DNA from 3 places in the Desulfothermus naphthae genome. Region 2 is predicted to be linked to each of the others. Evidence: riboswitches for the same ligand, from Rfam matches in the RefSeq annotation. Region 2 holds a riboswitch; each other region holds the start of a gene.

Region 1 (4,889 bases), 480 kb from region 2:
CAATTTCCTTCACAAGCTTTTCAACAAATTCTTTCATCACTTTCCACTCTCTTGTTAAAGGTGAAACATAAAGAGCCAAAACCAATAAATAATGTTTATTCTTATACGTTATGTCATATTTTTTCAAGATTGAAGTTCAATTTTTTATTTCAAAATTTTCTGACACATTTTCAATAAGCTTTAGTTCAATCTCATTTTTTTGTTAAGATAAGTGTTCTTCTAAATTATAAAATGAGATTATGTTATGTTTTAATAATTTGGATTTTTCCTCTGGTTTAAGATATTTTCCAGTAACAAAGTCAATATATGGTCTGGATATAATTTTCCCGCTATCGCTATTTAGCATTACTTTATTTATATCATATAAATTATTATTAACTAATTTTGCTATATCCTCTTTGGTAGATTTTCCTTTTTGTAATGTAATTCCTATTTGGACGTTAATTTTTTTTACAAGATCAATTGTATTTAATTCAACATGATCAATTACTATCTGTTGATAAAGGGATTTATAATCATTTAAAATATCTAATATATTTTGAGTTATTTTGTATTTATTTTTTCTTGGGGTATGAATACCAATTCTCTTGTTTTCTGGTAAATAATTAACACACCAATTAAGTTGTTCAATAAGTATTTTTTCTTGAATTTCCTCATCTCCATCCAATCCTATTTCCCCAATTCCAAGACACTTAGGATTTTTCATATGGGTTTCTAAGGCCTTTTTTATTTCTGTTGTAAGTTTTTTAGTGTTTTTTAGCTCCTGGCAAATGGTTCTTGGATGAATTCCTATCTTGTAATAAAAAGGTGAATTTTTTTTAGATAATTCATCAGCTATATTTTTTAGATAATCCCAGTAAATGATATAATCTGCAGGGTCATGTATGTTTTCATTATATGACCAGATTATTCCTCCTATGTTATTATCACGATACTTGGCTGGGAAGTCCATATCTTGTTTTAATAATATATCTCCATGCATGTGGGAATCAATTGCTATTACCATTTTTGTCCTCCATTTTTTTAGTCCAGGAAATATTAAAATCTAAGTGATAAAATTGTCAAATTTTAATGAAACCTTTAGTTAATTATTGACTATTTAAAAATAAAAAATTAAAAGCTTGACGTGTGGTGTCCAAAAGGGCTTAAAAGGGAAGCCAGTGAAAATCTGGCACGGTCCCGGCCGCTGTGACAGGGGACGAAAGCTGCAATATACCACTACCGAGCACCTCTAAGAGGTGTTCTGTGGGAAGGTGCAGCTCGCCCGAAAGGGGCGAGTCCTGTTGAATATCCTTAATTCAACAGGGCAAGTAGGATGATCCTGGAGTCAGAAGACCTGCCACACAAATAGATGCCTGAGTGCTGAGGACAAATCAGGCAATGAAGGGTGAAGAAAATTCGGGTGCAACCCTTTAACTGGAATTTTATCCAGTTAAAGGGTTTTTTTATTTTTAAATTTTTATTAAAAGGAGGTATTGTTATGCGGTTTTTAAAAATCTTTTTAGCAGCTATGATTTTATCCACATTAATTTTGAGTAGAGGGTTTGCTATGGAACATCAAAAAAACAAAATTGGTATTGTTGTGGCGGCCTTTGGTACTACCTATCCAGAGGCACTAAGATCACTGCTCAATATTAGAAATGCAATCAAAAAGGAATTTCCTACTGCAAAAGTAAAAATGGCCTTTACTTCAAATATTATACGGAACATCTGGCATAAAAGGCAAACTGATCCAGAGTGGATAAATAGAGAGGATATACCAAAAGATATTTTTTATGTAAAAGGACCTCTCGCAGCTATTGCTGAGCTGCAAGACGAAGGGTACAGAACAATTATTGTGCAACCCACTCATTTTTATGCAGGTGAAGAATTTATGGATCTATGTTCCTATGTTGATGGTTTAACTGCAATAAAGACTATTAAGAAGAAGTATATACCTTTTGAAAAACTCGTAGTTGGACGTCCTTTAACTGGAATGTGGGGTGTAAATCACGATTATAATGAAGATATTAACGAAACAGCAAAGGCTCTAAAAAAAGACGTAGAATATGCAAAGAAAAAGCATGCTGCCTTGGTCTATATGGGACATGGAAATGAGTATTTTTCAACTGGAGTTTATGCACAGCTTCAGAATACAATGAGGCGAATGTATAAAGTACCAGTTTTTATAGGAACGGTAGAAGGCTTTCCTTCTTTAGATGATGTTATATCTGCACTTATACACTCAAAGGTCAAAAGAGTTGTGTTAAAACCCCTTATGATGGTGGCAGGAGACCATGCCAACAACGATATGGCAGGTCCTGAAAAAGATTCCTGGAAGTCTATTATGGAATCAAAGGGAATTAAGGTCTATCCAATTTTAGAAGGACTTGGTGAAAATCCTGAAATAGTAAAAATATTTGTAGAGCACGTAAAAGATGCAGCAAAGGACAATGGGATACATCTCCATTAAAGATTTGAGGGGAGATGATATCTCCCCTTTATTTAAAAACACGTTTCTACCACATAAAATTTAGGTCCTGGTAATCTAATTGCTTGCCCAGTGATGCAATTTTTGTGAAAAAGTAAAGGTAGTCCTTTTAAATATCCGAAAAATTTCTCCTTTGCTTCTACCCCATCTACTACCATAAACATATTTTTCCCATCACTTGCAACATATGCCATGTGATTACCATCTTTGGAAAAATAAGGAAAATCTGTCCATGGATATTTTTTCCCTTCAATATTATCCAATACAATAAAATATTTTTTACTTTTTACTGCTATGTAGGCAACATGTTTTCCATTGTTGGAGAATTTAGGTCGTCTGATGAAATCATACTTTTTTCCTTCTTTTTTGTCTAAAACTAAAAACCATTTTTTGCCGGATCTTGCTCTATAAGCTATATGTTTTCCATCATTTGATACAACAGGTAATCCAACTGAATCATAGAATTTTTGAGGCTTATTATTAATGAATATCGCTCCTTTGGAGTTTTTCACCCCCATATATAACAGATCATTGTTCTTTGAAAAAAAATACGGACCAATCTGGTCTAATTTTGGTCCCTTTTTCCCATCTAGTACAATGAACATTTTTTGGTTTTCATATACCATATATGCCCAGTGTTTTCCGTCATCTGAAAAAATTACAGTGCCTACATATTGATATTTATCAGAACTTTTTCCATCTATAACAGCAAAAAAATTCATTCCAACCTTAGCAACAAAAGCAAGGTGTTTTGAATCTGGACTAAATACTATGTGTTTTACTTCATCATAAGAACCCCCTATTATTTTACCATCCAAAACCACGCTAAATTTACCATTTTTTTTAATTGGATATGCAATGTGTTTAGAATCAGGGCTAAAATTGGGTTTTAAAACAAGATCATATTCTCCCAGTTCCTTGTTGTTTACAGAGATTGTGGATTTACCGTTGTCTTTTAAGGCTACAATTGCTATCTTTTTGGAATCACTACTAATAACAGGGGATATTCTTTCAGCTATGGCTTTGTAGTCTTTCCAGGGTTTTCCATTTTCGATTAAAAATTCCCTGCCACCTTGAATTGCAATAAATACTATTTTTTTTCCATCTGGAGTAAACTGGGCTTTGAAAATTTCATCAAATCCTTGGGACAATTTATTATTATGAAGCACGTATACCTTATCTTTTATTTTTCCCAGAACTAAAAAATCCTTTCCATCAGGGGAAAAACGAGGATATCCTTTGGCTATATTAGAAAATTCAATGGTCTTTTTTCCATCAACCACTGCTACCATTGTTTTTTTGTCCTTTGATCTACACACAAATCCAATATGTTGTAAATTTGGGGATGGGACAACAGATTCAGCAATCAATACATAACCTTCAGGGGGAGATCCCTTGAATATAACCTTTTCTTTTAGCGTCAGGGCAAATAACCTGGCGGATAGTAAGTAAAGGGTTACAATAGATAGAAGAAAAATAGTTTTGTATTTCATTTACTCCTCCACTTTTAAAAAATATTCTGGTATTTCTGGTTTTGATAAATAATACCCCTGTCCATAGTCAAATCCTATTTTATTAATTAATCTCAATTTGTTTGGAGAATCTATCCCTTCTCCCACAATTGCTATGTTTCTAAAAAGGGACAACTCAGAAATTGATTTTAATAAATAACCAGTTATAGGTTGGGTGGTTGTTTTATCTATTAATTCTTTGTCAATTTTTAAAAAATCCACATGAAGGGTTGTAAATACGTTTAAATTTGAGAATCCAGCTCCAAAATCATCAATAGCAAATTTGATTCCATACTTTTCTTTTAATTTTAATATAGTATTATTTATGTCTTCAAATTCCGAAAATTCTGTTATCTCAATAAGTTCTATACAAATTTGTCCTAGATCTATAGAAAGGTTTTTAAAATTTTCGAAAATATGTGTAATCAGTTTTACATATTGATAAAAAAATTTTGGAATAATGTTAAAAAAATAGACATGTTGGTCTTTTGTTTCTAATTTATATTGAAGGGCTTTATTTATTATAATCTCATCACTTTTTAAATTCAATTTAAAATATTCTAATACATCCATAAATTGTGTTGCACTATAAACATTTTCGTTATATTTAATTCTACTAAGCACTTCATATCCATATAATTCACTTCTATTTAAATCCCATATTCCCTGAAATGCCGGTATCAGATATTTAGAAAAATCTTTACTTAAAATGAAATTAGTAAATTTTCGTAGTTTATCAAATATAGGAAAAGAAAATTTATCTAAGAAATATATACCAGGACCTTTTTGTCTTTTTAGATATTTACAAAATAATATTATATATCTATAGGCCTCTTGAATATTTTTAAAATCAGAGGGATAATGGATAACCGCAATTCTAAAATTTAATTCAATATTTTCCTTAACTT
Region 2 (4,889 bases):
GTGGTACCGCCAGAAGAAGCATATGGTGATTACCAAAAGGATTCTGTTTTAAAGGTCCATCGAGATCAACTTCAGGGAGAAGATATTGCTGTTGGTAAGGAATTTAGAAGGATTTTTTCCGATGGACGGAGTGAGGTTTTTAAGGTAAAAGGTTTTGTGGATGAATGGGTTTATTTAGACAAAAATCATCCGTGGGCAGGAAAAGAACTCCATTATGAAGTTGAAATTCTTGATGTGAGACCAAGAAATATCTAGTTCTAATGTTTTTAGAAAGAGCGATTTAAAATAATCAAATAAAAGAGGAAGAAAATTATGTGATATACTATTTTAAGAGGATGAAACATCTAAGCCAACCTGAAAAAAAAATTAAATCACAATACCACGCATTAGCCCTTTTTTCAGGTGGCCTTGATTCAATTTTGGCAATAAAATTAATTCAACAACAAGGACTTGATGTCCTTGGTATTCATTTCTTCTCTCCTTTTTTCGGAAACCTTGAAAAGGTTCCTCAATGGGAACAAGAATATAAAATAGACATCCTGCCTATAGAAGTCAGTTCAGAATATTTTGAAATAATTAAAAATCCTAAATATGGTCGGGGTAAGGCACTAAACCCTTGCATAGATTGTAAGATATACATGTTTAAGAAAGTCAAAGAACTTATGCCCTTATTCAACGCAAAGTTTATTATCACTGGAGAAGTTGTTGGGCAAAGGCCCATGTCTCAGCGACAGGATTCTATGAATATAATTATTCGGGAGTCCAAGACAAATGAATTTCTGCTAAGGCCCCTTAGCGCAAAAAATTTAAAGCCAACCAGGGTGGAGGAAGAAGGTATTGTTGATAGGTCAAAATTATTAGATATTCGGGGTAGGTCCAGAAAAAGACAACTTGACTTGGCAAAGCAATTTCACATTATGAAAATTCCTACACCTGCTGGTGGTTGTCTATTAACAGATCCGCAAATGGCTAAACGATTTAAACCTATATTTAATAATAAAAAATCACTTACTTCAAATGATTTTCTTCTTGTGAGATATGGGAGACAATTTTGGTCAGATAAATATTGGTTTATAGTAGGACGAAATCATGAGGACAATTTAAAACTACTCAAACTCGCTAATGAATCCGATTATATCTTTAAACTTATAGATATCCCAGGACCAATAGGAATTGGTAGATCAGAAGAATCTAAGTGGCCAACAGAATTGATAATTTCTGCTGCAAAGTTAATTGTATGGTATTCAAAGGCCAGGGTAAAGAAAGGACCTCTAAATATTCATCTGCACAGAGGATCTATGGTAGAGGAATTCCAGATATTACCGGATAATAAAAAACCAACATTATGGCGTGGTCCTCTTTAGTTTTCTACTTATTGAATAATTACTTTTTTTATTTTAAAAGGGACCTGAATTCGCCATAAGGGAGGATTATTTTTTTTTACGAATCCAGGTCCTATATGAAAGAGTGCTATGGGCCTAAAATTCTATTACGTATCTAACGGAGGAAATAACACCTTCAGTATCGTCTATATTCCCTTCATAATCATCATTCATATATTGCACGTCCAAGGAAACATGGCTGAATTCTGTTACTTTAAATTTGACATATCCTTCAACTACCTGGGTATTATCTACATCAGCATCATCACAACCATCAAGATAGGCATATCCAATTCCTATTTCATCATCTTCTCTTCCCCATAATTTTCCATTGATGTTAATTCCCCCTGAATACATAGTATCAAAATCTACTTTTGCATCGTCATCTTGCCATCCAAACCTAAAAAATACACCAAAAAGTTCTCCTATTTTTTGATCTGCTGAAATTCCCATTCCCTGATATTTCTCTTCTGAGTTATCCCATCCCTCGAACTCTTCTGAAGTAATATAACCTATTACCCTATAATTACCTTCACCAACAGGTGTATTTAAACTACATCCAATTTCACCACCATAGTAGTTATAAGATTTTGTATCATTCTCATCTTGTGTTTCCCATTTATCAGTTTTTGAGTCCATGGCCAGGGCCTTGAGATAAAAATTTTTATAAGAAAGTTCAACTACACCGCCTGAATCGTAGGATGGCAAATTCAATAAAGGATTGTTGACAAATACTTCATTCATAAATTGACTCAATTCATCATTGGCAAATTCATTTTCATCTAAATATCCTGTTGAATCAATGATACCAATGGTACCGGATAAGGAAATATCTTCGGTTAAATTAAATGTATGTTTATACCAAGCCTCTAATAAATAATCTCTACTTCTGCCATTGATGTCTTCTACATCGTCTTCTAGGTCATCTGCATATGAGGCCAGTATAAATGGGGATTTATCATGTAAACTATTACCTGATGCATAACTTAGAGTAACCTGAAATTCATCTATGTCAGTTGGATGAAGATTAAAGCCAATATCTGCAGCAATAGCACCTCTCCCAAGGGAATCATCATTATCTTCAGAATCATAATCAAGATACTGATATGTGCCTGCTATGGACACATCCAGAGACAGTTGTTTGGTGATGTCATAACCGTAGACATAACTTTTAAAACCAGTTAATACAGAAAACACTAATGCGACCAAAAAGATTTTTTTGTGTGTCATAAATACCTCCTCCTTTGATTTTTTGTGTTATTTGTTAAACTAAAATGTTACTATACCATGTTTATAAAAAAATCAACTAAATTTATATATAAAAATAAAAAAATCCCTGAGAATTATAATTCTCCGGGATTTCCCGTTTTTATCCCTTTCTATAAAATATTACCCCTTTTCCCGAGGGTATATTTTTTTCAGGCAGGTCTTCTGACTCTAAGGATCCTCCTACTCACCACGCCTTCCCACCAACCACCTAAGATTAAATCTTAGGGGCCTTGGCAGTGGCATATCTGTGGCTTTCGTCCCCTTATTACAGCCGCGGGCCGGTTCCGGATTTTCACCGGATTCCCTTTTAAGCCTTAAATCGGCACCTGATGGAGGGCTTTATATTTTATCTTTATTTTTTTGTCAACCTCTATAAAAATTTTGTAAATTATCTCTTGTCAGGGAACTCTTTTGTGTATAAAATTTCTTTTCATTTTACATTAAAGTAGGCCCTTTTGATGATTGTTTTACATCCATAATAAAGGTGTTTTTGTTTCAGAGATTGGGAGAAAATTTTTTTATGAAAAAGACCAGACTTAGTAGAAGAGAGTTTTTATTTGGTTTTAAACACAGATTTTCTTTGGAACCCACTCATTACACATCTATTGTTCATGGCCCTGGAAAAAAAGCTGACGAGTTTTTAAACCAGGGAAAATACCTTGATGCCAAAGAAATTTATTTAGAAATACTTAAAAATAATCCAGATAATTTAGTGGTTCGTCAAAAATTAGCCTATTGTTATTATAAGCTAGGAGATATACAAAAGGCTCTGAAGGAATTTTTAGAACTGAGGAAAAGAGGAGTAAAGAATAATTTTTTATCTCTTTATTTAGGACTTTGTTTTGCATATATGGATGATATGGAAAATGCCATTAATTCTTTAAAAAAATTTTTTGACATTACCAAACCAATTGTACAAAGGGCAATAAATCTACAAATTGCACTTTATGATTCCAACATGGCAAAAAAGGAAGACTTGATCGACTCTATTGAGCAAGCCATAAAAGAACAAAGTAAAATGGAAAGTACCTTAAATAATAAGTAGAAATATTTAAGTCACACCTTTATAAAATACATTTAAGTCAAAAAAGTTAGGAGTTAAGGAGGATAAATGAAGAGTTTATCAATTCTAAAAAAGATTGCAAAAAAGATCGCCTCATTGGATAATAGAGTTGTAGAAGTTTTTATACATTCTGATTTTCCAAAGGATCCTTTAAAGGATGATGAAGTATATTTTGTGTGTCATTTGTTAGATCCAGAAATTACACACGATTTAAACGTATTTAATGAGAAAGGTACAATGTGGTCTCTTGAAATATTAGATAAATTATCTCCTTTTTTAGAAGAAATTAATTTCATTCCTGAGGTTATAATTATGCCTTTTAATTACAAACTTTACTTACAAGGAGAATACGGTAAATATTATATTACTCTTTATTTAAAAGAAGGATACACACCTGTTTTGGATGCAGCAGATCAGTTTCTCAAGGAAAAATACTAAATTTTTATTAATGAGAATTTTCTTTCTCTAATTGCTGTTTTACCCTGTATATACCAGATCCGACCATGGTAATTAAAAATATAATTATTCCGAGTACACCAAAAAATCCCTGAATAGTAGAGTGACTCATATTTTCTAAAAGCTCAATTAAGGTATGCATATATAATTCCTCCTTATCTTGCATATAGGGGACATATGTAATAAAAACCTACCTTCAATTTTATGGGAGAGTTCTCTTTTACTGCTCCGAGGATTTTCTTTATCCAGGGTTCTTTTTTCTGGGGACCTTCAACTGTCCCTATTTTCTCCGATATATTGCACATTTTTTTTAATATTTCCATAGCTTTGTCCATATTTCCCAGATAATCAACAAGACCCAGTTGTTTTGCCTGCATCCCTGTAAATACCCTTCCATCGGCCAAGGATAAAACCTTCTTCTTATCCAATTTCCGTCCCCTTGAGACAGCTTCTATAAACTGATTATGTAAATTTTCAATTAATTTTTTTATATATTTTTTTTGTTCTGGAGTTAATTTTTTAAAAGGAGATCCTACCATTTTGAATTTGCCAGTTGCAATAGACTGATCTTCCACTCCTACCTTTTTTAAAAGTCCTTTAATTGATATTAAATTTGCAACAACCCCTATACTACCTGTTATTGTCCCTGGATTTGCTACAATGACCCTGGCTGCACAGCTAATGTAATAGGCTCCTGAAGCAGCTACACTTCCCATCGA
Region 3 (4,889 bases), on a different contig from region 2:
TACATGGTCCTTATAATGAGTGTAAATCCAGGATTTGGAGGACAAAAATTTATCCCATATTCTATCCAGAAAATAAAAAAACTGAAAAAAATGATTGACCAGGCGGGGCTGGATACCCTGATTCAGGTTGATGGAGGAGTTACTCTAGAAAATGTAAAGTCCATTGTTGAGGCAGGCGCAAATGTGGTTGTATCTGGCTCTGCATTTTTCAAACATCCACCATATAAAAAAAGACATAGAGAGTTTATAGAAGCTATTTTAAAAAAATAAAAAAAGGATATGGTTATGAAAAAAATCATATGCATAATTTTATTTGTTCTTCTGGGAATAAATAAGGCAATAGGAGGTGGAAAGATGATAATTAAAAGCAATTCCTATCCAGATGAAGGGATGATGCCCAAAAAATATGTAATGAAGACCATTGGTGGCCAAAACATATCCCCGGAATTTAGATGGGAAAATGCACCAGAAAACACAAAATCCTTTGCATTAATTATGGTTGACCCTCATCCAATTGCCAGAAACTGGCTTCATTGGGCAGTTATCAATATTCCCAAAGATTTTAATAAAATAGAAGAAGGTTTTTCTCTATCAAACAAATGTGCATCTTGCAGGGAACTTATAAATTCTTTTGGATTTAAGGGATATGGTGGACCTCAACCACCCAGGGGCACGGGCAAACATCCTTATGTAACAACCATATATGCCCTTGACTGTGAAAAAATAGATATTCGTGACAATCCCTCTTATGAAGAGTTGACAGATGTAATATCTTCACATATTTTAGATAAAGCCAGTTATACTGGTTATTTTGAACAAAAATAGATTTATGTCAGACTATCTTAAGAGATTAAATAGTTATTTTAACTATGCGGATTATGGGGAATTTAACAGGTTGAGAAGATATTTTTAAGTCAAGAGAAAGATTTTTTGTTTTTCTCCTATCTTTTTGCTTGACAATACCACAATTTCTTGATTTAAACTCACATCCAAAAAAGGATTTAGGTGCCTTTATAAGGCTTAAAAGGGAAGCTGGTGAAAATCCAGCACCGGCCCGCGGCTGTGAAAAGGGGACGAAAGCCACATAAATGCCACTGGGAGATAAGATGCTCCTGGGAAGGCGTGGCTCGCCCTGTTGAATTTCCGAGGAGGGAATTCTATTCAACGGGGCGAGTCCTGTTGAATATCCTTAAGATAAGGTTATTCAACAGGGCGAGTAGGATGATCCTTTGAGTCAGAAGACCTGCCTAAATCTGGTGAAACATACCCTTATGGGAAAGGGGTGTGTTTTTATAAGGCTGAGGATAAAACGGGAATCCCCAGCCCGAGAATAATCGGGCCGGGGATTTTTTTATGGTGGGGAGTTTATATATTGGAAGAATATTCAGACAATGTATTTAATGAAGAAGAAGAGCTGATACAACGTGCTATATCTTTGATCCATAAGGATTTTAATAAAGAATTGACACTGGAAAAAGTGGCCAGGGAGTGTGGCTTTAGTAAGTTTTATTTTTCAAGGATTTTTAAAAAATATACAGGAAAAAATTTTAAAATATATCTCATCGAGCTCAGGATAAACAGGGCAAAGGAGCTTCTTATGCATTCAAAACTCCCCATATCTCAAATATGTTATGAAACAGGATTTAATGATCTGTCCTATTTTAGCAGGGTATTCAAAAAAATAGTGGGCCTTAGCCCTTCTGAATTTAGACAAAGGATAAAGGATGATGGTAAGCCAGTTAGGAAATAAAAATTAAAGGAGGTAAGCAATGATGATGGAAATTTTAAAGGATTTATGGAGGGATGAGAGCGGGGCAACAGCAGTAGAATATGGTTTAATAGCAGGGATAATGGCTGCTGCCTTGGTCACAGTTCTTTATGCTTTTAAAGATAAGTTAACAAGCCTTTTTGGTAATATTAATCTGAAGATACAGGATGCTTCGGATAACGTGCAGAATCCCCCCAACATAAATGGAGGTTAATAAACAAAGTATGACGAGAAAACCATGGAAAATTTAAAGGAATTATGGAGAGATGAGAGCAGAGCAACAGCAGTAGACTATGGCTTAATAGCAGGGATAACGGCTGCGGCTATGGTAGCAGTTATTGGTACTTTTAGAAAGAGCTTAACAGAGCTTTTTGACGCAATTACTGGTAAAATGGATGAGGCGCAAGGTGAACTCCAGACAGGACATCCTATTCCCCTAAGATTACCTTATTAAAAAGGAGGTAAAAAAGGAGGTAATATTGCTCTCCAAGACCTTAGTTGTTGAATTAATCTTAATTATTGCCATAACCTTTGACTGCATTAAAGGAATAATCCCTAACTGGCTTACCATTTCTTCCATATTGCTGGCAATAGGATATAGAGGCTTAGCATTGTATTATCAAGAAGGGATTTTGTGTGTTCAGCCTGTTCTGTCAGGGGCAATAATAGGCGGCTGCACAATGATCATTCCTTTTTTACTTGGTGGAATAGGTGGAGGGGATGTTAAACTTATGATGGCAATTGGTGCATGGCTTGGCCCATCAGAGGTGGTCAATGTAGCTATTTATAGCTTTATATGTGGAGCATTGATTGCCTTGTTTTTTATAATTTTTAAAAAAACAGGTCTTCATTTAAAAAATGTATGGTATGATATTTTAACGCTATTTTTAACCCGCACTCGGCCACCTGTAAATCAAGATAGGGTCTATTTCCCTTTTTCTGTAGCCATTGGAGCTGGATTTTTAATATATCTTTTTAAAGGAGGTGTAGTGTAGGTGGCTTCAAAGATACAGAGACAAAAGGGAAGTGTTGTGATTGAATTTGCCCTTCTTCTGCCCCTGCTCCTTTTGATTTTGGGACTTATTATAGATTATGGATGGTATTTTACTAACTGGATTCAGCTTACAAATGCAGTCTCTGCAGGTGCAAGGGCTGGAATAAAGGCAGAAGAAGGAGAAAATCCAAAAGATTTGGCTAAAGATGTAGTAAATAATAATTTCTGGGATTCATTGCAAGAGCTGAGGGCAGAAGTAAAGGACTCACCATCTCCACGCAGGATCACAGTCACAGCAACTTATAAATATACACCACTCATGGGGCCTTTTACTGAATCTCTTGTTCCACAGACCATCAAAACCAGTGCAACCATGGTATTTCCATAGTTATTTAAAGAAGGAGTTAATTTAAATACCTAGAGGATGTTAAGATTATGCGAAAAATTAGGATTTTTTTGGCGGTTATTATAGCAATACTTTCAGGAGTCTTAGCTGCAGTAATAGTGGGTCAAAAGATTTTTCACCATAAAACAAAGCCAGTAAAACAAAAAAAAGCAGTAAAAATTGAGGCTAAACCTGTTCAACATATCAAGATCCCTGCTGGTAAAAAACTTGTGGCATTGACATTAGATGATGTTCAGATACTGAGTAAATTAAAAAAAGGAGATAAAGTGGATGTTCTGGCTACTTCCAATCTCCCTGATGTAAACATGGCAAGTATCTCCAGAATTATATTAAAAAATATCCTTGTATATGAAATTAAAGGCAGAGGAAAAGAGAAATACTCAAGACGAAATAAAGAGACTGTTTACCTTATAATGAAACCAGAAGAGGCCTTGAAATTATACTCTACAATGAAGTCTGCAAAAATATCATTGATCTTGAGCAATAGAGATAAAAAAAACGACACTAAAGAGGATAAAAATAATCAGGTTACCCAGCTTGCTTCTACTTATACTCCCATAACTGGTCCTGAAATCTTAAAGACACCTTTAATAATAAAAAAAGACCTCGCTAAAAATATTCCTCCTAACATGAGGGCAATAACCATAAAAGTTAAACAAGAAGATGGGATGTGTGGATTTTTGAAGCCAGGAGATCATGTGGATGTAGTTATTACCTGCCCATTTAGTAAATTCGCCTCATCTGGAGGTATCACCCCTGGCGCCAAAGGAATGGTTACTGAATATAGAATAAGCTCAAAGGTTCTTTTGCAGAACCTACTTGTCCTGGCCATTGATACGCCTATAACCTCTCAGAAGTTTGGACAGCCAAAGATTTCAATGGTCACGCTATTAATTCCAGCTAAAGATGTGCCTGTTTTGAGCGTTGCAGCAGATGGAAGTAATAAAGGACTACTTAGACTGGTTTTAAGAAACCCAGAAGATAAAACAATGGTTGCCACAAAAAGGTGTTTTTTGTCTGACCTGCTTTCAGAAAAAAGGATTTACAGCCAGATAACAGTAATAAAGGGAACAAAAGTTTATTCCCAGCCAATAATTAAGTAAGGGGATAGGTATGAAGAAGATAAAATTTTTAATTTTATTCCTTGTGCTCTCCTTGTTTTCTCCAAATATCCTCTGGGCCATAGACCATGATTCCTTTAATGGAAAAACCATAAAAATTAAACTATTCAGGAGTTTTGAACTATTTACAAAAAAGGAAATTTCCTCTGTGGCAGTTGGAGAAAATAAAATAGTGGATTTTGTTGTATTAGACTCTCATCACATAAGATTAGTTGGAAAAAATGAAGGAGGTACCAATGTAATTATTAGTTATAGAGAAGGAGGATATGAAGAGTATGAAGTGCTGGTGGATAAAGGATTTAATGTAGAAGTCATAATAGGTATAACCACAGTGCCTGATTTTTCATTAAAAGGGTGGTAATTTACAAGTAAAAATCATGGGAGTTTAAATGGTGAAAAATAGAATAAAATCTATCTTGATACTCTCTTTGTTTATCTCCAATCTAACATATGCATCTTCTGTATCAATACTTACTAGAAGCGCAGAAAAAATAAGGATTTATTTGGGAAAGACCTTTTTAATAACCTTAGATTCCCCTGTTGCAAGGGTGTGTGTGGGGGATATGAAGATCGCCCTGGCAAGGGCCATTTCCGAAAAGG

The links. A riboswitch is a leader RNA that binds a small molecule or an ion and turns the genes downstream of it on or off. The one in region 2 is predicted to bind cobalamin.
Region 1: linked by a shared signal. The riboswitch ahead of ACYQ1E_RS01090 (sirohydrochlorin cobaltochelatase) and the one ahead of ACYQ1E_RS03420 (carbohydrate porin) in region 2 are both predicted to bind cobalamin.
Region 3: linked by a shared signal. The riboswitch ahead of ACYQ1E_RS12915 (helix-turn-helix domain-containing protein) and the one ahead of ACYQ1E_RS03420 (carbohydrate porin) in region 2 are both predicted to bind cobalamin.

Annotation. Positions count from the first base shown of each region.
Region 1 covers NZ_BAAHYQ010000001.1:231,037-235,925, reverse strand. The annotation lists gene ACYQ1E_RS01100 (KH domain-containing protein) at 1-37, opposite strand, end outside; gene ACYQ1E_RS01095 (TatD family hydrolase) at 203-1,006, opposite strand; cobalamin riboswitch at 1,113-1,358, shown strand; gene ACYQ1E_RS01090 (sirohydrochlorin cobaltochelatase) at 1,481-2,452, shown strand; gene ACYQ1E_RS01085 (TolB-like translocation protein) at 2,485-3,963, opposite strand; gene ACYQ1E_RS01080 (EAL domain-containing protein) at 3,964-4,889, opposite strand, start outside.
Region 2 covers NZ_BAAHYQ010000001.1:711,722-716,610, reverse strand. The annotation lists gene ACYQ1E_RS03430 (FKBP-type peptidyl-prolyl cis-trans isomerase) at 1-255, shown strand, start outside; gene ACYQ1E_RS03425 (tRNA(5-methylaminomethyl-2-thiouridylate) methyltransferase) at 315-1,364, shown strand; gene ACYQ1E_RS03420 (carbohydrate porin) at 1,479-2,612, opposite strand; cobalamin riboswitch at 2,787-2,996, opposite strand; gene ACYQ1E_RS03415 (tetratricopeptide repeat protein) at 3,172-3,696, shown strand; gene ACYQ1E_RS03410 (hypothetical protein) at 3,763-4,152, shown strand; gene ACYQ1E_RS03405 (hypothetical protein) at 4,160-4,312, opposite strand; gene sppA (signal peptide peptidase SppA) at 4,326-4,889, opposite strand, start outside.
Region 3 covers NZ_BAAHYQ010000003.1:292,599-297,487, forward strand. The annotation lists gene rpe (ribulose-phosphate 3-epimerase) at 1-270, shown strand, start outside; gene ACYQ1E_RS12910 (YbhB/YbcL family Raf kinase inhibitor-like protein) at 286-825, shown strand; cobalamin riboswitch at 987-1,265, shown strand; gene ACYQ1E_RS12915 (helix-turn-helix domain-containing protein) at 1,373-1,750, shown strand; gene ACYQ1E_RS12920 (Flp family type IVb pilin) at 1,770-1,982, shown strand; gene ACYQ1E_RS12925 (Flp family type IVb pilin) at 2,007-2,222, shown strand; gene ACYQ1E_RS12930 (A24 family peptidase) at 2,248-2,763, shown strand; gene ACYQ1E_RS12935 (TadE/TadG family type IV pilus assembly protein) at 2,764-3,150, shown strand; gene cpaB (Flp pilus assembly protein CpaB) at 3,198-4,271, shown strand; gene ACYQ1E_RS12945 (pilus assembly protein N-terminal domain-containing protein) at 4,282-4,650, shown strand; gene ACYQ1E_RS12950 (type II and III secretion system protein family protein) at 4,679-4,889, shown strand, end outside.